2 regions of the Streptomyces sp. FXJ1.172 genome follow, and region 1 is predicted to be linked to the other one. Evidence: riboswitches for the same ligand, from Rfam matches in the RefSeq annotation. Region 1 holds a riboswitch; the other holds the start of a gene.
What was found. A riboswitch is a leader RNA that binds a small molecule or an ion and turns the genes downstream of it on or off. The one in region 1 is predicted to bind magnesium.
Positions count from the first base shown of each region.

Region 1 (11,125 bases):
TATCGCCCGAATCGGCCAGGAGCTGCCGCGCGGCGCGGACGAGTGCCTGCCGGGTCTCGGCCCGACGGCGTTCGAAGCGATTCCTGGGTGAGGCTGACATCGGCATACACCGCACACAAGGTCACCAGTTCTGATGAATTCATCATCGCGCTGCCGCTGTGAATTGTCCAGCCTGAACCTCGCCGGACCCCAACTTCGCCGCCCAGGGGTCAGTGATTGCAGCGGCGACAGAGGCCGCCTCACCTTCCCCGTCGCACCGCATGGCCATATTTGATTGAACGATCAGTTTCGGTGGCCTTGACGATGAAGCGGTCGTATATGACTATTTCATCAGAAGTGGGCAAAATGGTGCAAAGGTGGCGGATGCCGGGCTGCGGGTCACAGGGCAGCGGCGGAAGCCGCCCGCTGCACCGCAAGGATCCCGCTACCCCCGGGGTCTCCGCCTCCTGCCCATCACCGTCCACCACGGCTACAGACCGGGCGGCCGTGCCCACATGCCGGCACTCCCTCACCTCCGAACTGAAGGGGATCAACCACGATGACGCATACCGACCACACGCCACTCGCCAAGCCGGTGAGCCCCGGCGAGATACCGGACTCGGCGATAGCGGTGATCAATGCGGACGGGACGGTGGCGGCGTGGACGCAGGCCGCTGAGCGACTTGTCGGGTACTCGGCCGCGGAAGTGGTGGGCCGATCCGCCGCGCACGTGCTACCGCCCCCTGAGGAGGCCCGAATGGCTTCGCTGTTCGCCGAGCAGCGCCGTGCCCAAAGTGGCTGGTCCGGCACCGCCGCGGTCCGCCACCGCGACGGCCACACGCTCAAGATGTCGCTGCGGGTCTCGCTGTTGTGGGGACAGGACGCCGGCACCCGGTGGCTGGTGTCCGTGACCGACATAGGCGCCCTGTCCTCGGAGCCTGCCAACGGACCGGTGCGGGAGTCGCTCCTTGCCCATGCACCGATCGGCATCGTGGTGTACGACCCACAGTTGCGCTGTACTTGGGTGAACGACGCCATGGAGCGCCACGACGGCATTCCCCGTGACCGGCGCTTCGGACGCCGTCTGAAGGACTCGCTGCCCGCCGTGGAGGCCGAAGCGCTCGAGGTGGTGATGCAGCAGGTGCTGCAGAGCGGTACCACCATGGTCCACGAATACCGGGCGTGGCCGGTGTCGGACGGGCGCCGTGAACATGCGTTCTCGGCCTCGTTCTTCTGCCTCCAGGACGCGGACGGCACGCCCCTGGGAGTGTGCTCCATGACCGTGGATGTCACCGGGAACCGGCGGGCGCGCGAACGCCTTGCCATCCTCAGCGAGGCGAGTACGCGCATCGGCAGCACCCTCGACGTCATGCAGACCGGGCAGGAACTGGCCGAGCTCGCCGTGCCCCTGCTGGCCGACCACGCCCTCGTCGATATGGTCGAGTCGGTTCCCTTTGGCGTGGAACCCTCGGCACGGATCGGCACGACGAGCGGCCGCCCGCCGCTGCTGCGCCGTGCCGGGGTGGCCTCCATCGACCTGGGACTCCTGGAGTTGCCGTGGGTGCGGGAAGAGGTGATCCACACCCACCCGAGCTCATCGTTCGCCGTCGCCCTGCGCACGGGCAGGTCTCACCTGGAGCCGGTGCTCGACACCCAGGCCGGTCCGTGGGTCGACCACGACCCGGTGCGGGCGCAGAAGGTGCGGGACAGCGGCGTCCACTCCTTGATGGTCGTGCCCATCCGTGCGCGGCGCTGCGTGCTGGGACTGGCGCTGTTCGGCCGCTCCGAGGAACAAACGCCGTTCCAGGAGGACGACCTGCTCCTCGCCGAGGAACTCGTCACCCGGACCGCGCTCAGCCTGGACAACGCCCTGCAGTATGCGCGCGAGCGCACCGTGGCCCTCACCCTGCAACGCGACCTGCTGCCCCACCGGGTGCAGGGCGGTGCCGCCGTCGAGGTCGCCTCGCGCTATGTCCCCGCCGACATGGACCACGGCGTGGGCGGTGACTGGTTCGACGTGATCGAGCTGTCCGGCGCACGGGTGGCCCTCGTCGTCGGCGACGTGGTCGGACACGGCATCAACGCCGCGGCGACCATGGGCAGGCTGCGCACCGCCGTGCGCACGCTCGCAGACCTCGACCTGCCCCCCGACGAACTGCTGACGCACCTCGACGACACGGTCCGGCGACTGAACGACGAGGACACCGACGACACCGACCAGGCCCCCGCGGTGGTGGGCGCCACCTGTCTGTACGCCGTCTACGACCCGGTCACCCGGCGGTGCACCATGGCGCGGGCCGGGCATCCGCCGCCCCTGATCGTCGGCGCACAGGGCCGGGTCACCGTCCCCGATCTGCCCGCCGGAGCCCCGCTCGGCCTCGGCCTCGGCCTGGTCCCCTTCGAGTCCGTGGAACTGGAACTGCCCGAAGGAAGCGTGCTCGCCCTCTACTCCGACGGGCTGGTCGAGTCCCGGGACGAGGACATCGACGCCGGCCTGCGCCGTCTGAGCGCCGCCCTGGCACAGCCGGGCGCATCCCCGGAGGACATGTGCTCGCGAGTGATGGAGACCTTGCGCAGTCACACACCGGCCGACGATGTCACCTTGCTCCTTGCCCGGACCCGCGCGCTCGAGCCCGCCCAGGTCGCCTCCTGGGACCTGCCGAACGAACCGGTCACCGTCACCACAGCCCGGCACCTGGCCGCCCGTCAGCTCAGGGAATGGGGGCTGGAGCCACTCGTGACGCCCGTGGAGTCGATCGTCAGCGAACTGGTCACCAACGCCATCCGCCACGGCGACGGCCCCAGCCGCCTACGGCTCATCCAGCACCGGGTGCTGACGTGCGAGGTCTTCGACAGCAACACCGGCCAGCCACGCCCCCGCCATCCCCACACGCTCGACGAGCACGGCCGCGGCCTCCAGCTGGTCGCACAGCTCTCGCGCCGGTGGGGCTCCCGCTGCGCAACTGACGGCAAGGTCGTCTGGGCCGAACAGGACCTGCCCTCCACGGCCGGTGCCCTGTGACCCGTCGGCGAGCCGCGCGCGACAGGGGTCGTCCGCGCGTGTCGGTCTCTCGTAGCCGCAGGGCTCTTACCAGGAAGCCAGCGTTATGGATCACCCAGTGAATGGTGAAGACGCCGACTCGGTAGGCGCCTCCCAAGCAGCTATGAGTTGTCTTTGGTGCCGGTCCCGGCCGGGATGTCCGCCCTGGACGGCCGGCAGTCGCGGTGCTGGACGACCGAGGCGTGGTGGTGGGGCGGACCAGGACAGCAGAGGATCTGACGGGGTTCCACGCCGATGACGTCCACGGCCGCCCCGTGCGGCCCTGCTCTTCGCCGCAGTGGCCGCAGCCGTGGTGATGAGGCGACTTGCCAGGTCCTGAGCGTTGCCTCATCGCACGGTCCACCCCCCCTCGCCTGGCCGGGCGTAGACCACCGCAATCGTCGACCGGCTCACCAGTTCCGGTCGCTGCCGGCTCGGGAGCGTCGAAACTCACTTTGCTGGGGCGGTCGGTCATGTCCCCTGTGGTGGTGTAATCACTGGGCCCGAGGTGATCCGGTGTCGGCGACGGCTGAATTGTGAGCCACTGCCGACGCTTGGGTTCTAAGGTGGATTCGCATGATCATCGCAACGTTTCAGGCTCAGAGTGCCAGAGCCGCGGCGAATGCTTGAGCAGGGGTCTGCCTACTCAGTGTCTTGCGGGGTCGGTTGTTCAGCCGGTGGTCGATGACGCGAAGGTCGTCAGCGGTGTGCAGGGACAGGTTCGTGCGCTTGGGCAGGTACTGCCGGATCAAGCCGTTGGTGTTCTCATTCGTGCCTCGTTCCCAGGGACCGCCTGGGCGTGCGAAGAAGATCCCGTCGGTGAAGTAGGGCGCGAGTTCGTGATGGCGGGCCATCTCGGAGCCCTGGTCCCAGGTGAGACTCCGACGTGCCTGTTCCGGCAGCGTGCTGAGGGTGGCGATGAGGGCGTCAAGTATCTGCCGTAGTCGTGCGGACGGCTGTTGCGCCGCAGCTCCCTGCTGACTGTCGACGGTGCCCGTCCGAGCAGGCCGGCTATCTCCCGGATTCCTAGGCCGCGGCCACGCAACGAGACGATCCTCCGCCGCTCCAGCAGCGACAAGTACCGACCCGAGCGCGAGGCTTCCGGGAGATAGTCCGGTTGCAGGCCACCGTTCTCAGCCCGCCACCGGTAGCCAGTCTTGCGCCCGATGCCGACTTGCCTGCACGCGTCGACGCTGCCCACCCCGGCCGCCAGAAGGCGCCAGTACTCGGCCTCGAGTTCCAGTCTGCGCCTGGTCAGCCCCCGAGTGGCCCCTGTGCGGCGGCCCCGGAATGTTTTCCCGGCCGATCCGTAGCCGCAATCTGGGTCCGGTCGGCCGGACTTGGCGGGTTCCTCGGGGTGGGATCAGCCGAGGCCGAACCAGCCGAGGACGGTCTGGACGAGCAGGATGGTGGACATGGCCGCGACGCCGACGACCACGACAGTGGCGCCGATCCGGTAGCGAGGGCCGTTGGCCGCCGCGCCGAGCACGGAGCGGCGGTTGGTGAGGACCAGGAGATAGACCAGCACGATGGGGCTGATCAGGCCCTGGAGGACCTGGGTGCCGATGAGCAGCTGGATGACGTTCACCGGGGTCATGGCCACGACCGCGCCGAGCACGATCTGGGCGGTGAACAGGCCCAGGAAGAGCGGTGCGTCGCGGAAGCTGCGGGAGACGGAGCGTTCCACTCCGGCGGCCTCGCCGACGGCGTAGCTGGCGGAGAGCGGTACGACGGCACCGGCGAGCGCGGAGGCACCGATCAGGCCCATGGCGAAGAGGAGTTCGGCGTTCTGGCCGGCGACCGGTTTGAGGGCTTCGGCGGCCTGAGCGGCTGAGTCCAGCGGGCCGGTGCCGCCGATCGCGGCGGCGGTGGCGATGATGATCGTCAAGCTGATGATGCAGGCGAACACCGCCCCGATCACGGCATCCAGCTTGATGAGCCGGTAGTCCTCGGGTTTGGCGCCCCGGTCGACGACACCCGCCGCGGCGTAGAACTGCATGTACGGGCTGACGGTCGTGCCGATCAGGGCGACCGCGAGGAGGATGAAGCTCTTGTTGGGCTCGATGTGCGGGACGACGAGGTGTTTGCCGACCTCGCCCCACTGGGGGTGGCCCAGGATCATCGCGATGGGGTAGGCGAAGAAGGCCAGCGACATGATGAGGAAAATGCGTTCGGCCCACCGGTAGGAGCCGAACAGGACCAGCGACCAGAGCAGGATCGCGGCCGGCGGGATGACCGCCCACTTTGGTACGCCGAGCAGTTCGAAGGCGGCGCCGATGCCCGCGAACTCGCTGACGACCAGGCCCGTGTTGGCCAGCAGGAGACAGAACACCGCTAGTGCGGTCAGGCGGAGGCTGAACTGCTCGCGGATCAGCGCCCCGAGACCCTTGCCGGTGTGCGCGCCGAGGCGTACGGCCATCTCCTGGACCATGACCAGGGCGATGGTGACCAGCACCATGAAGAACAGGGTGCCGTAGGTGAATTGGGAGCCGGCGGAGGCGTAGGTGGCGATGCCTGCGGCGTCGTTGCCGGCGTTCGCGGCGACCAGGCCGGGACCGGCGATGGCAGCGACCATCGCGATACGGCTCAGGCCCCGCCGCCGCGTGGCAGGGGCGGCGGGGGACGTGGCCGTCGTGGTGTCCAGGTCGCTGGTCACTGCAGGAACCTCCGGAAGTGCAGGCGCCCGCGCTCGGGCAGCAGGTAGTCGAGCAGGTCGTCGGCGAGGATCCGGCCGAGGGGCCGGTCGGTGTCGTCGACCACCAGAAGTGAGGTGGCGCGGGAGTCGACCAGTTGGTCGGCGGCCTCGCCGAGGGGGGTGTCGGGGCGGACGGTGGCTGGCGGGCCGAACTGGGATCGCCAGGTCACCAGGTCGGCCATCGGGGTGGTGTCCTCGGCGACGGCCAGGTCGAACAGGGGGAGGTCACACAGCAGCCGGCCGTTGTCGTCCACGACAGCGATCGCGTCGATCTCGGTGCGGTGCTCGGCCTGTTCGGCCAGCTGTGCCCGCACTTTGGCGACGGTCTCGTCCGGGCGGGAGGTGATCAGCAGGGTGGTCATGGCGCCGCCTGCGGTGCCCTCGCGGTGGGTCAGCAGCCGTCGCAGCTCCGCGGCCTCGCCGCTCGGCATGCGGGACAGCAGGGCCTCGCGCTCCTCGCGGGTGAGGTCGCGCAGGGCGTCGGTGGCCTCGTCGGGCTCCATCTCGTCCACCAGGCGGGCGGCGTGCTCCGGCTGGGCCTCACGTAGCAGATTCTCCAGCTCGTGCGGTTCCATTTCCTCCAGCGCGTCGGCGGCCTGCTCCGGCTCCAGCCAGCCCAGCAGCTGCTGGCGTTCGTTGCGGCCGAGGTCTTCGAGGATGTCGGCGAGTTCGGCGGGGCGCAGCCGCTGCAGCGCGGCGCGGGAGGCGCGCAGCCGCACCTCCGGCGGCCCCTCGGTGGCCTGCTCGGCGAACGGCGCCACCGCCTGCCAGTCCAGTACCCGATCCGGGGTCGGCCGGGCCTGCCAGCGGCGCGGGCCGAGCCGGCGCAGCAGGGTCGGCAGGGAGACATCCACGCCGACCAGCACGACCTGGCCGACCAGGGGCGCGAGGTACAGGTCGGCGGCCCGGGTGACCTGGACGCCGTCCACGTCGACGAGCTGGTGGTCGAGGATGTCCTTGGCCAGCAGCACCTCGCCGGGGCGGCGGGAGAAGTCGCGCAGGTCGACGCGGGCGGTGCGCAGCTGTACGTGGCCTGCCTGCACCTTGCCGATGGCCTCCGCGGCCAGGAACGTCTGTCGGCGGCCGATGCGCAGGATCAGCCCGGTGACCGGCGGATACGGCTCCGTGCCGTAGAGCCGGGCGACCACGTCGACGACGCGGCCGACCTCCTCGCCCGCCTGATTGGTGGCCGAGCCGCCGATCAGCCCGGCCAGCGAGACCAGGGAGGTGCGCACCGCCTTGGTAGCGGTGACACGGCGTTCGAGGTGGACCCGGCGGTCGCGGAACCGAGCCGTGCTGGACATGAGCAGAGTGTGGACAGCCAAGATGAACACCCCCTCGCCCCGTCATGACGGGGCAGCGGGCGGCCCTCTGCAGCGCTCTTCCTCCCCGGACCGGCCGGTGGCAGGCACGCCAGGGCATACGCCGGCACGTGGCCTGTCGAAACTGGTGAGCAGGACGGGCCACCGGCTGCGGACCGGATGAGTCAGTGAGGAACGAGCTACCGTGGGCCGCGGAAGGACGGCGCGGACAACACGAAGAGGGGCCGACTATGGCCCGGACTACTGTCCATGTCGCCTCCTCCCGGTCACAGCCGCGCGCAGGGCGTCGCGGTCTTGCGGCAAGGGACAGCCGGGCACGTTCGACCGCGGCACACCCCAACTCGTCAGAGCTCTGGCACTCCACGGGGTGATCCCCGTAAGGGAAGCCACTTGGGGTCACCCCTTAGGCCGGGGAGACCTGTCCTGAACCTGGGCGTCTCTCGACGTCGTCGGGTCAGTGGCCTGTGTCCGTGAAGACGCCTCACCGAACGAGGTGTCTGTTCAAACCGCATAAAGACTACGCCCGCGTCCGCCCGCCTCCCTAATCCATGACCGGTCCTTGACCGAGGGCTGTCGAAGACAGGCCGTCACCGGCGTTGTCCGCCACGGTCACCTGTCACCGGAGTGTCCTGGCGAGAACCTGGCCGCCACCCACCCATGCACGACGGCGACGGGCAGGCGCCCGTCCGCGGCGATGATGTCCTCGGGTATGCCCGTGATCCGGCGGCGAGCGCGGCTCTGCGCAGGCCGGCGGTGCGGGTGGCGAGCCCGGCACGAAACGCGTCCGCGGAGCCCGCGGTCAGTTTCGGGGCGTCCTCGGCCAGCTGCCGGGCGGCATGGCGCACAGCGCGGCGCGCGTACCGGATGTCGAGGTCGCTCACGCCGCCGTAGTCCCCCCTTCCTCCGACGAGGCACGTGTCGTCCAAGTGCCACTGTAGATCGCGCACGGTCGGCCCTGACCGGCAAAGGAAGCACGCATACTCGCTGAAGCACGCATCCTCGCTGGGGCATCAGCACTTCGTGAGAATGCGGTCAGTGTGCCGTCAAGGCTCCGTAAATCGGGTGAGCGGCACCCCCGGCGCGGGCGTAGCCTTGTGGAGGTTTGAAGAGGCACCTCGTTCGGTGAGGCGTCTTCACGGACACAGGCCACTGACCCCACGACGTCGAGAGACGCCCAGGTTCAGGACACCTCTCCCCGGCCTAAGGGGTGAGGCCAAGTGGCTTCCCACCCGGTTCAACGGCTGGGATTACGCCGTGGAGTGCCAAAGCTCTGACGAGTTGGGGTGAGCCGCCCTCTGGGCTGGCCGCTCCTTGCCGAGTCGATGACGACGCCCATCGGTGGGCGTCTCCGGCCGGAAGGAGGCGAGAGACATGGAATGCAGTAGTCCGGGCCGAAGTAGGCCCCGCACCCGCTTGTCCTCGCATTCTTCCGGCACGCGGTAACCACCACCCTCCCCGCGCGGCACCTCGGTCGCGCCACATCCACGGGCATGCCTGTCGCCCGCTGGTGATGCTGTCCTGCGCGCATTCGGCGTGCAGGGGTGATGGCTGCCGCGTGCCCCCGACCTCCCCCGGACCGGGGGACCAGGGAGGCACCACCATGACCGACACCACCGTGACCACGGTCGCCGCACCCCGCGCGGCGGTACTCGACGACGCGCACATCGGCGACATCCACGGCGCGCTGGGCACCATCCGCCTGGACGACCACGGCGAGCGCCGCGGCCTGTCGGCGAAGCTGAAGACGCTGCTGGCGATCGTCGGCCCCGGCCTGATCGTGATGGTCGGCGACAACGACGCCGGCGCGTTCGCCACCTACGGCCAGGCCGGCCAGAACTACGGCACCCACCTGCTGTGGACCCTGCTCCTGCTGGTGCCCGTGCTCTACATCAACCAGGAGATGGTGCTCCGCCTCGGCGCGGTCACCGGTGTCGGCCATGCCCGGCTGATCCTGGAGCGGTTCGGAAAGTTCTGGGGCGCGTTCAGCGTCATCGACCTGTTCCTGCTGAACGCGCTCACTCTGGTGACCGAGTTCATCGGGATCACGCTGTCCGCCGGCTATCTGGGTCTGCCCAAGGCGGCGGCGGTGGTGCTGGCCGCCGTGATCATCATCGCGTCGGCGTTCACCGGATCCTTCCGCCGCTTCGAGCGGGTGGCGATGACGCTGTGCGCGGCCTCGCTGCTGCTGGTGCCGATCTACTTCATGGTCCACCCGCACGCCTCGCAGATGGCCGCCGGCTTCATCACCCCGAATCTGCCGGGTGGCTCCGGGCAACTGTCCACGGTGATGCTGCTGATCATCGGCATCGTCGGGACCACGGTCGCCCCCTGGCAGCTGTTCTTCCAGCAGTCGTACGTGATCGACAAGCGGATCACCCCGCGGTTCATGCGCTACGAGAAGGCCGACCTGTGGATCGGCATCGTCATCGTGGTCATCGGCGCTGCCGCGATGATGGGCTTCACGGCTGCCGCGTTCTCGGGGACGCACGGCTTCGGCCAGTTCACCGACACCGCCGGGGTCGCGCAGGGCCTTGAGACCAAGGCGGGCAAGCTGGCCGGGGTGTTGTTCGCGATCGCGCTGCTGGACGCCTCGATCATCGGCGCGTTCGCCGTCTCGCTGTCGACCGCGTACGCGATCGGTGACGTGCTGGGCATGAAGCACTCCCTGCACCGGGGGGTGGGCGGCGCGAAGGGTTTCTATGCCGTCTACGCCGGGCTCGTGGCCGCCGCGGCCACGATCGTGCTGATCCCGGGCTCGCCGCTGGGCCTGCTGACCGAGGGCGTGCAGACCCTCGCCGGTGTGCTGCTGCCGTCCGCGAGCGTGTTCCTTCTGCTGCTGTGCAACGACAAGCAGGTCCTCGGCCCGTGGGTGAACGGCCCGAAGACCAACGCCTTCACCGCCGCCGTGGTGGGGGTGCTGGTCATGCTGTCGGTGATCCTGACCGCCTCGGTCCTGTTCCCGGACATCAGCGCGGACGTGATCGTCGACATCATGGCCGCCTGCGGGGTCGCAGGGGTGCTCGCCGCCGGGTATGCCTTCACCCGGCGCCGTACGGCCACTAAGGATGACCCGATCGACCGCACCGGCCGGGACGCCTGGCGGATGCCGCCGCTGGAGAGCCTCGCCCCAGCCGTGATGTCCAGCGGCAAGAAAATCGGCATGGGCGCGCTGCGCACCTACCTGCTGGTCTCCATGATTCTCGTGGTCATCAAGATCGTGCAGGTCGCGGTCAGCCAGTAAGTCACCAACCACCGCACCTTGAAGGAGGTGTGCCATGCACGCCCTGACCACGATGGACTTCCTGATCCGGCTTGCCACCGGTGCGGCCTGCGGCGCGTTGATCGGCGTGGAGCGGCAGTGGCGGGCGCGCATGGCGGGTCTGCGTACCAACGCCCTGGTCGCCACGGGCGCCACGCTGTTCGTGCTGTACAGCGTGGCGGTGGGCGACGGGGGCAGCCCGACGCGGGTGGCCTCCTACGTCGTGTCCGGGATCGGCTTCCTGGGCGGCGGGGTGATCCTGCGCGACGGCGCCGGCGTGCGCGGCCTGAACACGGCCGCCACCCTGTGGTGCTCGGCGGCGGTCGGCGTGCTGGCCGCCTCCGGACGGCTCGCGCTGGCCGCGCTCGGCACGCTGACGGTGCTCGGCATCCACGTGCTGCTGCGCCCGGCCGGACGCCTGCTGGACCGTGCGCCGGCCGCCGGCAGCGACCCGGACGACCACGTGCGGGCCAGCGTGCACCTGCGCTGCGAGCGCGGGTCCGAGACCCACATCCGGGCCCTGCTCGCCCAGGCCCTGACCGCCTCCGGGCTGACTGCGACGGGGCTGCGGGCCCGCCGTGAGGGCGAGGACACCACCAGCGTGCGTGCCGCCGTCACTATCAGCGGCGACGTGGCTGCCGCGCTGGAGCAGGTCATCTCCCGCCTCTCACTGGAGCCGGGGGTGCACGACCTGCACTGGCACGTGGACGACGAGGACGAAGACGAGCGGGCGCCCCGGGCAGGGCAGCGGGTGCTGGCCTGACCCCCCCCGAGCAGAGGGCCTGACGGCCCCAGGACAGCAGTCCGCTCGGCAGGACACGATGAAGAGG
Region 1 covers NZ_CP119133.2:214,288-225,412, reverse strand. Annotated here, with positions in the region: gene A6P39_RS01200 (TetR/AcrR family transcriptional regulator) at 1-106, opposite strand, end outside; gene A6P39_RS01195 (SpoIIE family protein phosphatase) at 539-3,001, shown strand; gene A6P39_RS01190 (IS30 family transposase) at 3,619-3,939, opposite strand; partial or broken gene A6P39_RS01185 (IS30 family transposase) at 4,035-4,220, opposite strand; gene A6P39_RS01180 (NRAMP family divalent metal transporter) at 4,383-5,675, opposite strand; gene A6P39_RS01175 (magnesium transporter MgtE N-terminal domain-containing protein) at 5,672-7,018, opposite strand; M-box (ykoK) riboswitch at 7,365-7,536, opposite strand; M-box (ykoK) riboswitch at 8,144-8,326, shown strand; gene A6P39_RS01170 (NRAMP family divalent metal transporter) at 8,637-10,277, shown strand; gene A6P39_RS01165 (MgtC/SapB family protein) at 10,312-11,058, shown strand.

Region 2 (11,125 bases), 930 kb from region 1:
CCCGCTCGTCACCGGTCTCGGGCTCGCCGTCTTCGACGCCGGCTGCTTCGCGGCCCAGGCCGCCAACCAGAGCCGTGTCATCGCCCTCGACCCGCAGCGCTCCGGCAGCCTCAGCAGCGTCTACCTGGTGCTGTACTTCACCAGCGGCGCCATCGGCACCGCCCTCGCCGCGCCCCTGCTCGACGCGTGGGGCTGGCGCGGCATCACCTCGACCGCCCTGGCGGCGCTGCTCCTCGCCGCCGCGCTCGCACCGGGCCCAGGGCTCGTACATCGGGCCGGCTCGGCGAAGCAGCTCCGCTCGGGGCGGCCGCTCACCTGCCGTCGAGGGTGGTGCGGGCGGACTCGCCGGCGTGGAGGGTGAGGGCGCCGGGGCGCACGGTGGCGGCCACCCCCGGACCTGGGACATCCCGACGCGGATGGCCGCGTCGGCCACGACCGTCCTGCTCGCCATGACCGCCGCGAACGCCCTCTGCTCACCTCTTTCAGGTCAACGGCGCCTGGTCCGCCGCGTGTTGGAACGGCGGGGGCACGTGGGCGGCGAGGTGGGCGGCGGGGCCAACAGGGTGCTTCCAGGTGGTGTCGGTCCCTCGGCACGCGCCTGTTTGGCCATGCTGGGCCAGGAACGGCACTCGCCCTTCCCTACGACAAGGAGCACGGTATGGCGGCGGACTCGGTCGAGCGATTCCTGGCGGCCCTGGACCCGGATCACCGGGAGGCGATCGACGCCAGGCCCCGCCAGGAGCAGGAACGGCTGGCGGCGGCCTGGGAACGGGAGCTGGAAGCGGACGACGAGCTGGACACCCTCGACGAACTCTCCCCGCCGGCGGCGGAGGCCGAGGCGGCCCGGCGGGTGCTGGAGCGCGAAACCGACTAGGGAACGGCCTGCTCAAGACCCGGGCGCCGGGGCGGGCTCGGCCCGCAGCACCTGCTCCAGCGGGGTGGCCGGGTGGCCGGTCAGGTCCTGGACGGCGGTGCTCACCCCGGCGAGGGAGCCGTCGCCGATCGCCGTGTAGGTGGAGACCCAGGCGTCGAGCTGCCAGTCGGGGGCGCCGTAGCCCGCGCGGGAGGCGTAGGCCTCCTCGAGCGTCTCCGGCACGTACGTGACGGGGCGTCCGGTGACCTTGGTGATCGCGGTCGCCACGTCGGTGAGGGTGAGCGCCTCGGGGCCGGTCAGTTCGTGGACGCGACCGGCGTGCGGGGCCGGATCACGCAGGACGGCGACCGCGGCGTCCGCGATGTCGTCCTGGGCAACCACGGCGGCCCGGCCGTCCCCGGCGGGCCCGCGGATGACTCCGTCGTCGCCGACGAGTCCGGTCATGAAGTCGGCGTAGAGGTTGTCCCGCAGGAAGGTGAACGGCACACCGCTGGCCCGGATGTGCTGTTCGGTGTGCCAGTGGTCACGGGCCAGGGTGAAGGTCGCATCGGGCGCGGCACCGCAGAAGGAGATGTACACCAGGTGTGCGACACCGGCCCGGGCCGCGGCGTCGATGAAGGTGCGGTGCTGCTGGACCCGGTCGGGCGACTCCGAGGCGGAGACCATCAGGACACGGTCGGTACCGCGCAGGGAGCGCACGAGGGCCTCGTGGTCGCCGTAGGCGCCGGGTACGGCGGTGGCGCCGGGCAGCTCGGGTGCGCGGGCCGGGGTGCGGGCCAGGAGGGTCTGCTCGATGCCGGCGGCGGCGAGGCGGCGGGCGATGCGTCCACCCAGGCGGCCGGTTGCACCGGTGACGGCGTAGGTGACCTCGGGGGGAGCCATCGTGGTTCTCCTTGCTGGGGTGCCGGTTGTGCTGCTGGGTGCCTGCCGGCACGGTAGCCGCCCGGTCCGCGCGGGCCTGTCCCGGCGCTCCCGCGATCCGGCGGTCTGGGGCGGTCAGCGGTTCAGGGCTCCTCGGGCGCCGGCGGAAGCATGCGCAGCGCGTGGAGGGCCACCGAGAGATCGGCGACCGCGCGGGGGTCCTGCAGGGAGCGGCCGGTGAGTTCCTCGAGCCGGCGCAGCCGGTAGCGGACGGTGTTGCGGTGGCAGTACAGCTGCCGTGCCGCGCCGGCCGCCGAACCCCCGGCCGCGTACCACTGCTCCAAGGTCTCCAGCAGCCGGATCCGTTCCTCGCAGGGCAGTTCCAGCACGCGGGCGAAGACGGTGTCCGCGATCCGGCCGGCCTCGTCCACCGAGGCGGCCACCAGCATGGCGACTGGACTGTCGTCGAACCGTACGACGCCGGTCGTCTGGCTGGGCACGCGGGCCATGGCGAGGCGGGCCAGCCGCAGGGCCCTCGGGGTCTCGCGCAGGGCGCGGTAAGCGGGGCTGACCCCTACCCGGGCCGTGGCGCAGCCACCGAGGAGGCTCAGTGTGACGTCCTCGGCGTCCGGGCCGCGGGCCGCCACGACGCCGATCTGCAGGTCGGGCAGCAGCCGCCAGGCCGAGTGGATCCGCTCGGCCAGCAACCGGGCTTCGATGCCGGGCAGCGCCTCCCGCCCCGGCACGGGGACACCGGCGGCCACCACGACGAAGGGCCCCTCGGTCGGCAGGCCGAGCGCGTCGGCGGCTTCCCACAGGGTGGTGCGGTCGGTGAGCACGCCCGTGAACAGGGCCTCGACCAGGACGGACCGCTCACGATCGCGTTGCAGCAGCAGTTCCGAAGCCGTCTCGCGGTAGGCGTCGCTGGCCGCCGCCGCGAGGCCCTCGTTCACCCACCACGCCGCCAGCGCGACAATGGTGTCGGCGGTGACGGCGTCCGCGGCGCGGGCGGCGGCCGCCAGCTCGGACCACAGGAACTCCGAGCCGACGCGGTAGGCGTGCAGCAGCTCCCCCAGGGGTGCCCCTTCACGTGCCGCTCTGCGCCCCGCCTCCTGGGCCGGCTCCATGCCGGCCACACAGCCGTCGGCCAGCTGCCCGAAGACCAGCTCGGTGTTGCGCCGGCAACTGGCGGTCAACTCCTCGATGCCGACGGGCCCTTCGCCGCCGTAGTAGGCGACCTCGGCGCGGATACGGCGGGCCATGCGGGCGCCCAGATCGGGCGCGCGGCCGCGCAGGGCGGCCGCGACAGGGGCGATCTCGGCGGGAGGCGGCGGGGTGCGGCTCATGACCGGCAGGTTACAAAGGGGCACGCGGCGCACCAGAAGGTTGTGCACGGGGACAACGGGGCCGCCGAAGGGCTGTGTGCGCGTACATGGCCCGTGGGGCGGGTGGCCCACGACGATGTCCGCAACGTTACCGGCCGGTACCGGAATTGCGCTTCCGTCGTCACACCTCCCCAGGAGCAACCGTGCCCAGAGCCGCATCGATGAGCACGCACCACAGCCACCGAGCACCGCAGAAACCGAAGGCCGAGGACCCGCACCGGGCATCGACCGACCGCAGCGCGAAAGCGTTCTTGAAATGGACGTCCGCCCTCGCCGGCGGCGTACTGCTGGCGACCGTCTCCACCACCGCCGTCCACGCGGCGCCCTCGGCAACCGGCCAAGCCGGCGCGGCGGCCGGCACCTATGTGGCACTCGGGGACTCGTACGCCGCCGGGGCCGGTGTCCCGGCCCAGTCCGCGGGTCTGTGCATGCGCTCCGACCACGACTACGGCCGTCTCGTCGCCGAGTCGCTGGCCTCGGGTACCTACCGGGACGTGACCTGCGCCGGTGCGAAGGTCAACGCCCTCACCACGGCACAGACGGACGCCGGGGCCGTCGTGAACGGTCCGCAACTCGACGCCGTCACACCGGACACCACCCTGGTCACGCTCACCGTGACGGGCGACAACCTCGGCACGTCGGACTTCGGGTTCGGCGACGTCGCGGTCACCTGCTCGGCCCTCTCCGTGACCGATCCGCTCGGCACACCCTGCCGCGACTACTACGGGAACACCCTCGACGAGCGACTCGGCTCCGCCGCGGCGCAGCTCGACAGCGCCCTCCGGCTGGTCCGGGCGCGCGCCCCGCGGGCCAGGGTCCTCGTCGTCGGCTATCCGGCGGTGCTCCCCGACGATCCCGCGCAGTGTCTGGGCAAGATGCCGGTCACGGCCGGGGACCTCGCGTTCCTGCGCTCCATCCTCGGCCGTCTCAACGACACGGTCGCCACCACCGCCGGTGCCGACGGCGCCACTTATGTGGACACGCTGACCCCGACCCGGGGCCACGACAGCTGCTCCTCCTCGCCCTGGATCGAGGGGCTGTTCCCCGCCTCGCCCGCGCTGCCGCTGCATCCGAACGCCACGGGTGAACGTGCCATGGCGGACGCCGTGCTGGGCGCGCTCGGCGGCTGATCCCGTCCCGGTCCCGGTCCCGTCCTGCTCCTGTCCTACTCCTGCCCTGGTCCTGTTCTGTCCGGCCCGTGCCGTGCGGGCCGGACACCCGGGATGGTCCGGCGGGGCCACGCCTCGTGGCGGGCGTGGCGGGGGCCGTGGCCGGACAGAGTCGTGGGGCCGGGGTCCCTGCCCCGACCGGCCCCACCGCTGAGTCCGGGTCGCTTGCGCCCTCGCGGTCACTTCTCCCGGTGCTGGCTGCGGATCCTGGCGGCCACGTCGTTCTGTTCGGTCTCCCACCAGGGCCGTACCCGCTCGGCGGACGGGGCCTGCGGTGCCTGTTCCGAGGCGGGCGCGGGCACGACGGCGGGAGCGAGTTCCTCGTCCAGGCGCCGGTCGAGGGCGGCGTTCTGGACCCGTTCCGCGCGTGCCCACTGGTATAGGAGGGCCAGCAGGAAGGGCAGCGCGACCAGCTCGGCGATGCTGAGCATCGCGCCGCCGCCGATCTGCTGGTCGTGCCGCACGTCCGGGGACCAGGACGGCGCGTGGTGCAGGTACCAGGCGCCCGCGATCAGGGTGCCGTGCGTCATCACCACCACGCCGGGGACCGCGTCGACGATGCCGTCCAGGAAGACCAGGGCCGCCCGGACCGGGTGGGTGCACCAGCGGGGCAGCGCCTCCTCGTGGGTCAGCATCGGTACGACGAAGAGGCAGCCGGCCACGAGCAGGTGCAGATACATCAGCTCGTGCAGCCAGCCCACGCGCAGGGCGGTGGCGAAGTACGGCGTGAAGTACACCGTCAGCTCCGTGGCGAGCACGAGTGCCGTACTGACCAGGGGGAACGTCAGCACGCGTACCAGGCGGCCGGACATCAGGCGGCGCACACGCCGGGTGGAGTTCTCCGGCAGGGCTTCCACGGCGAGCCGCAGCGGGTCACCGAGGGCAAGGCCCAGGGGGACGACGAGGTCCAGCAGGACGTTCTGCACGGCGGCCGGCCAGAACAGCACATGGTCGTAGACGGCCAGCGCGGACATCGTGGCCACCACCAGCCCGCCCAGGCCGAGCAGCGCGAAGGCGGCTGCGCGGACGGGCGGCCAGGGCTCGCCCCGCCGGCGCAGCCGCGCCACACCCCGGCCGTAGAGCGCGCCCAGGGCGATGACCAGCAGCAACGCGGGGACGTCCAGCTGCCAGGTGGACAGCAGACGTCCTGTGGTCAGCTCGGGCAGCTGGCCGGCCGACAGTGCGGTCAGCGCGTGGCCGTCCATGGGGATCGTCCTCCTTCGGCTCGGTACGGGGGCCTCGGCGCGGAAGAGTCCGGCTCGGGTCCACCACGGGACGGTAGTCCCCGGCGTGCCGCGGCCCGGCATCGGGGTACGGCACGCCGGGGTGAAAAGCGCGGATCAGCCAAGACCGAACCAGTCCGCGACCGTCTGGACGAGGAGGATCGTCGACATGGCGGCGACGCCCACGACCACGGCGGTGGCGGCGACGCGGTAGCGCGGGCCGTTGGCGGCCGGGCCGAGGACCGAGCGGCGGTTGGTCAGGACCAGGAGGTAGACCAGCACGATGGGGCTGATCAGACCCTGGAGGACCTGGGTGCCGATGAGCAGCTGGATGACGTCGACCGGGGTCATCGCGACCGTGGCGCCCAGCACGATCTGGGCGGTGAACAGGCCCAGGAAGAGGGGGGCGTCACGGAAGCTGCGGGAGACGGAGCGTTCCACGCCGGCGGCCTCTCCTATGGCGTAGCTGGCCGAGAGCGGGACGACGGCGCCGGCCAGGGCGGAGGCCCCGAGCAGGCCGAGCGCGAACAGCAGCTCCGCGTTGCGGCCTGCGACCGGCTTGAGGGCCTCGGCGGCCTGGGCGGCGGAGTCCAGCGGGCCGGTGCCGCCGATGGCCGAGGCCGTGGCGATGATGATGGTCAGGCTGATGACACAGGCGAAGACGGCGCCGAGGATGGCGTCGGCACGGATGAGCGGGTAGTCGGCGGGCTTGGCGCCCCGGTCCACGACGCCCGCGGCGGCGTAGAACTGCATGTACGGGCTGACCGTCGTACCGATCAACGCGACCGCGAGCAGGATGAAGCTCTTGTTCGGCTCGATGTGCGGGACGACGAGGTGGTGGCCGACCGCGCCCCAGTCGGGGTGGCCGAGGATCATCGCGATCGGGTAGGCGAAGAAGGCCAGCGACATGATCAGGAAGATGCGTTCGGCCCAGTGGTAGGAGCCGAACAGGACCAGTGCCCACAGCAGGACCGCGGCAGGCGGGATGACCGCCCACTTCGGCACGCCGAGCAGTTCGAAGGCGGCGCCGATGCCCGCGAACTCGGACACGACGAGGCCGGTGTTGGCGAGCAGCAGGCAGGAGACGGCGAGCGCGGTCAGGCGCAGGCTGAACTGTTCGCGGATCAGGGCGCCGAGGCCCTTGCCCGTGTGAGCACCGAGGCGTACGGCCATCTCCTGCACCATCACCAGGGCGATGGTGACCAGCACCATGAAGAACAGGGTGCCGTAGGTGAACTGGGAGCCCGCCGAGGCGTAGGTGGCGATGCCGGCGGCGTCGTTGCCGGCGTTCGCGGCGACCAGTCCGGGTCCGGCGACCGCCGCGATCATGGTGAGGCGCCGCCAGCCGGTCCGGCGGGCGGGCGCGGGGGCCTGCGGTGCCGCGGTGGCGGTGTCGAGGTCGCGGGTCACTGCAGGAACCTCCGGAAGTGCAGCCGCCCGCGTTCGGGCAGCATCGCGTCGAGCAGGTCGTCGGCCAGGATCCGGCCGATCGGGCGGTCGGTGTCGTCGACCACCAGGAGTGAGGAGGCGCGGGCCGCGACCAGTTGGTCGGCGGCCTCGGAAAGGGAGGTGTCGGCGCGGACGGTGTCCGGCGGGCCGAACTGGGCGCGCCAGGCGACCAGGTCGGCGATCGGGGTCGCGTCCTCGGCCACCGCCAGGTCGAACAGCGCGATGTCGCACAGCAGCCGGTCCTCGCCGTCCACGACGGCGACGGCGTCGATCTCGGTGCGGTGCTCGGCCTGTTCGGCCAGCCGGGCGCGCACCTCGGCGACGGTCTCGTCCTGGCCGGCGGTGATCAGCAGCGTGGTCATGGCGCCGCCCGCGGTGCCCTCCCGGTGGGCCAGCAGCCGGCGCAGTTCCGCCGCCTCGCCCTTCGGCATCCGGCTGAGCAGGGCCTCACGCTCCTCGCCGGTGAGGTCGCGCAGGGCGTCGGTGGCCTCGTCGGGCTCCATCTCGTCCACCAGGCGGGCGGCGTGTTCCGGCTGGGCCTCGCGCAGCAGGTTCTGCAGCTCGGCCGGCTCCATCTCCTCCAGGGCGTCGGCGGCCTGCTCCGGTTCCAGCCAGCCCAGCAGCTGCTGGCGTTCGGCACGGCCGAGGTCTTCGAGGATGTCGGCGAGGTCGGCCGGGCGCAGCCGGTGCAGCGCCGCCCGGGAGGCGCGCAGCCGTACCTCGGCCGGGCCCTCGGTGGCCTGCTCGGCGAAGGGTGCTATGGCCTGCCAGTCCAGCACCCGCTCCGGGGTGGGGCGGGCCTGCCAGCGGCGCGGGCCGAGCCGGCGCAGCAGGGTGGGCAGCGAGACGTCGACCCCGACCAGGACGACCTGGTCGACCAGGGGTGCCAGGTACAGGTCGGCGGCGCGGGTGACCTGGACGCCGTCGACGTCGACCAGCTGATGGTCGAGCACGTCCTTGGCGAGCAGGACCTCGCCGGGGCGGCGGACGAAGTCGCGCAGGTCGACCCGGGCGGTGCGCAGCCGTATGTGGCCGGCGTGCACCTTGCCGACGGCGGTGGCCGGAAGGAAGGTGTGGCGGCGGCCGATGCGCAGGATGAGCCCGGTGACCGGCGGGTAGGAGTCGGTGCCGTAGAGCCGGGCGACGACGTCGACGACGCGGCCGACCTCGTCGCCCGACTGGTTGGTGGCCGGGCCGCCGATCAGCCCGGCGAGGGAGACCAGCGAGGTGCGGACAGCCTTGGAGGCGGTGGCGCGGCGCTCCAGATGGACCCGGCGGTCACGCAGCCGGGCCGAAGTGGACATGAGCAGAGTGTGGGCAGCCAAGATGAACACCCCCTTGCCCCGGTGTGACGGGGCGACGGGCGGCCCGTGGCAGCGCGCGTCCTCCCCGGGCCGGGGCACCGGGCACACCGGGCGCGCACAGGGCGCAGCCCGGCACACGGCCTGTCGGGCCGGGCCGGTGGCTGGGCGGGGGTCAGGGAAGGAAGGGCTGCTCCGGGCCACGGAAGGACGGCGCGGACAACACGAAGAGGGGCCGACTATGGCCCGGACTACTGTCCATGTCGCCTCCTCCCGGTCACGGCCGCGCAGAGAGTGTCGCGGTCCTGTGGCGGAGGGCAGCCGGAACCGGTTCGGTCCGGCGCACCCCTACTCGTCAGAGCTTTGGCACTCCACGGCGTGATCCCCTCGCGGGGAAGCCACCTGGGGTCACCCCTTGGGCCGGGGAGACCTGTCCTGATCCGGAGCGTCTCTCGACGGGTGGGATCAGTGGCCTGTGTCCGTGAAGACGCCTCACCGAACGAGGTGCCTTTCCTTTTCCGCACCTACGATACGCCCGCCGCGCGCCGCCTTTGCCCTGCATGACCGGCCCTTGACCTGCACACTACGGAACAGAGACAGAGTAACAACAGGGAGCTGCGCGTGGCCCCCGGCGGCCTTCCCGTCCCTGGCGGGCGACCGGAATCGCGAACTGCTTGGTGGGACACGGGTGTTCGGACGTAGGTTGTGCCGTGACCGATCCATGCCCTGGCCGAAAGATGGACTCGACTCATGACCGACCCCGTGGCGTCGCCCCAAGCAGCGATGCGCCAGAAGATCGACACGACGGTGCCGCACTCCGCCCGGATCTGGAACTACTGGCTCGGCGGCAAGGACAACTACCCCGTCGACGAGGCGGCGGGCGACGCGTACACCGCCGTCTTCCCCGGCATCGTCACGATCGCCCGCGGCAGCCGTGCCTTCCTGCGCCGCAGCATCACCCATCTGGTCGCCGAGGCGGGCATCCGGCAGTTCCTGGACATCGGCACCGGCCTGCCGACCGCGCAGAACACCCATGAGGTCGCGCAGGGGATCGCTCCCGAGACGCGGATCGTCTACGTCGACAACGACCCGATGGTCCTGGCCCACGCCCGCGCCCTGCTCTACTCGACCCCCGAGGGCGCCACCGCCTACATCGACGCCGATGTGACGGAACCGGACCGCATCCTCGCGGCCGCCGCCGACACGCTGGACCTCAGCCGCCCCACCGGACTCATCCTCAGCAACATCCTGGGCCACGTCGCCGACTACGGCCAGGCCCGCTCGATCGTCGCCCGGCTGCTGGACGCCCTGCCGTCGGGCAGCTACCTGGCCGTCAACGACGGCTCGCGCGGCATCGACCCCGTCTTCGAGCAGGCGCAGGACGCGTACAACAGCAGCGGCGCCGTGCCGTACAACCTGCGTACCGTGGACGAGATCACCGCGTTCTTCGACGGCCTCGAACTCGTCGAGCCCGGCGTCGTGTCGGTCACGCGGTGGCGTCCGGAGCCGGGTTCGTCCGCCCCGGAGATCGTCGCCGAGCACGGCGGCCTCGCCCGCAAGCCGTAACGCGGCGACAGCGCCGGCCGCCGCGCCTCCCGTACGGAGGCGCGGCGAAGCGGGCGTTGTCCGTGTGACGCCGCCCCCGTCAGTACACGTCCCGCACATAGCGCTTGTCGGCGGCGAGTTGCTTGATGTACGCGGCCGCCTCCGTCTCGTCCAGGCCACCGTGCACGGTGGCGATCTCGCGCAGGACCCGGTCGACGTCCTTGGCCATGCGGGAGGCGTCGCCGCAGACGTAGAAGTGGGCGCCGTCCTGGAGCCATGACCACAGCAGCGGGCCGTGTTCGCGCATCCGGTCCTGGACGTAGACCTTGGCGCGACGGTCGCGGGAGAAGGCGGTGTCCAGGCGGGTGAGCGTGCCCTCGCTCAGGAAGGCGGCCAGCTCCTGCTCGTAGTAGAAGTCGGTCGCCCGGTGCTGTTCGCCGAAGAACAGCCAGTTCGGGGCGCGGTGGCCGCGGGCCCGGCGGTCCTCGAGGAAGCCGATGAAGGGCGCGACGCCCGTGCCGGGGCCCACCATCACCGCCGGGGTGGCGGGGTCGGCCGGCGGGCGGAAGTGCGGCGCCCGCTGGACACGGACCGGCACCGGGGTGCCGGGCTCGGCGTCGGCGAGGAAGGGGGAGCACACGCCCTGGCGGGGGCGGCCGGCCAGGTTCTCGTAGCGGACGACGGAGACCGTCAGGGAGACCAGGTGGGGGTCGGTCAGGGGGCTGGACGATATGGAGTACAGCCGGGGTTGCAGCCGCCCCAGCACATCGGCCCACTCCTGCGCCCCGGCCCGGATGCCGAACTCGGCGACGACGTCGACGGCTTGGCGTCCCCAGGACCACTGCGCCAACTCGCCCTTGTTGTCCGGCCGGAGCAGCTTGCGCAGCTCGCGCGGGTCGCGGGTGCGGTCGGCGGCGAAGCGCAGCAGGTCGGGGGTGACCCGCGTGATGTCCAGGTGCCGTAGCAGTGCCTCGGCGAACGCCACCTCTCCGGCGCTCTTCAGCTGTACGGCCGCGTCCGCGGCGATGCCGGTGACGGCCAGCCATTCCGTCACCAGCTCCGGCTGGTTGACCGGGTGGACGGCCAGGGCGTCCCCGGCCTCGTAGACCAGGGGCATGTCGCCGTCGCGGCTGTCGAAGGTGAAGCGCCGGACCTCCTTGCCGGCGCCGGGCAGGCTCAGCAGGCGGTTGCCGGTGAGACGGGCGGTGACGGGGGCGGGACGGCCGGGCCGCGCGGAAGCAGCGGACGCCGAGGCCGCCGGGGTTGCGCGAACCGGATCAGGAGCCGGTGCGGGGGCTGTGGCGAGAGCCGGCCGGTC
Region 2 covers NZ_CP119133.2:1,147,660-1,158,784, forward strand. Annotated here, with positions in the region: gene A6P39_RS05530 (MFS transporter) at 1-361, shown strand, start outside; gene A6P39_RS05535 (hypothetical protein) at 659-874, shown strand; gene A6P39_RS05540 (SDR family oxidoreductase) at 887-1,756, opposite strand; gene A6P39_RS05545 (PucR family transcriptional regulator) at 1,879-3,081, opposite strand; gene A6P39_RS05550 (SGNH/GDSL hydrolase family protein) at 3,264-4,250, shown strand; gene A6P39_RS05555 (cytochrome c oxidase assembly protein) at 4,469-5,494, opposite strand; gene A6P39_RS05560 (NRAMP family divalent metal transporter) at 5,630-6,922, opposite strand; gene A6P39_RS05565 (magnesium transporter MgtE N-terminal domain-containing protein) at 6,919-8,265, opposite strand; M-box (ykoK) riboswitch at 8,602-8,773, opposite strand; gene A6P39_RS05570 (SAM-dependent methyltransferase) at 9,013-9,828, shown strand; gene A6P39_RS05575 (bifunctional nitrate reductase/sulfite reductase flavoprotein subunit alpha) at 9,908-11,125, opposite strand, start outside.
Region 2: another riboswitch for magnesium. It lies ahead of A6P39_RS05565 (magnesium transporter MgtE N-terminal domain-containing protein); the one in region 1 lies ahead of A6P39_RS01170 (NRAMP family divalent metal transporter).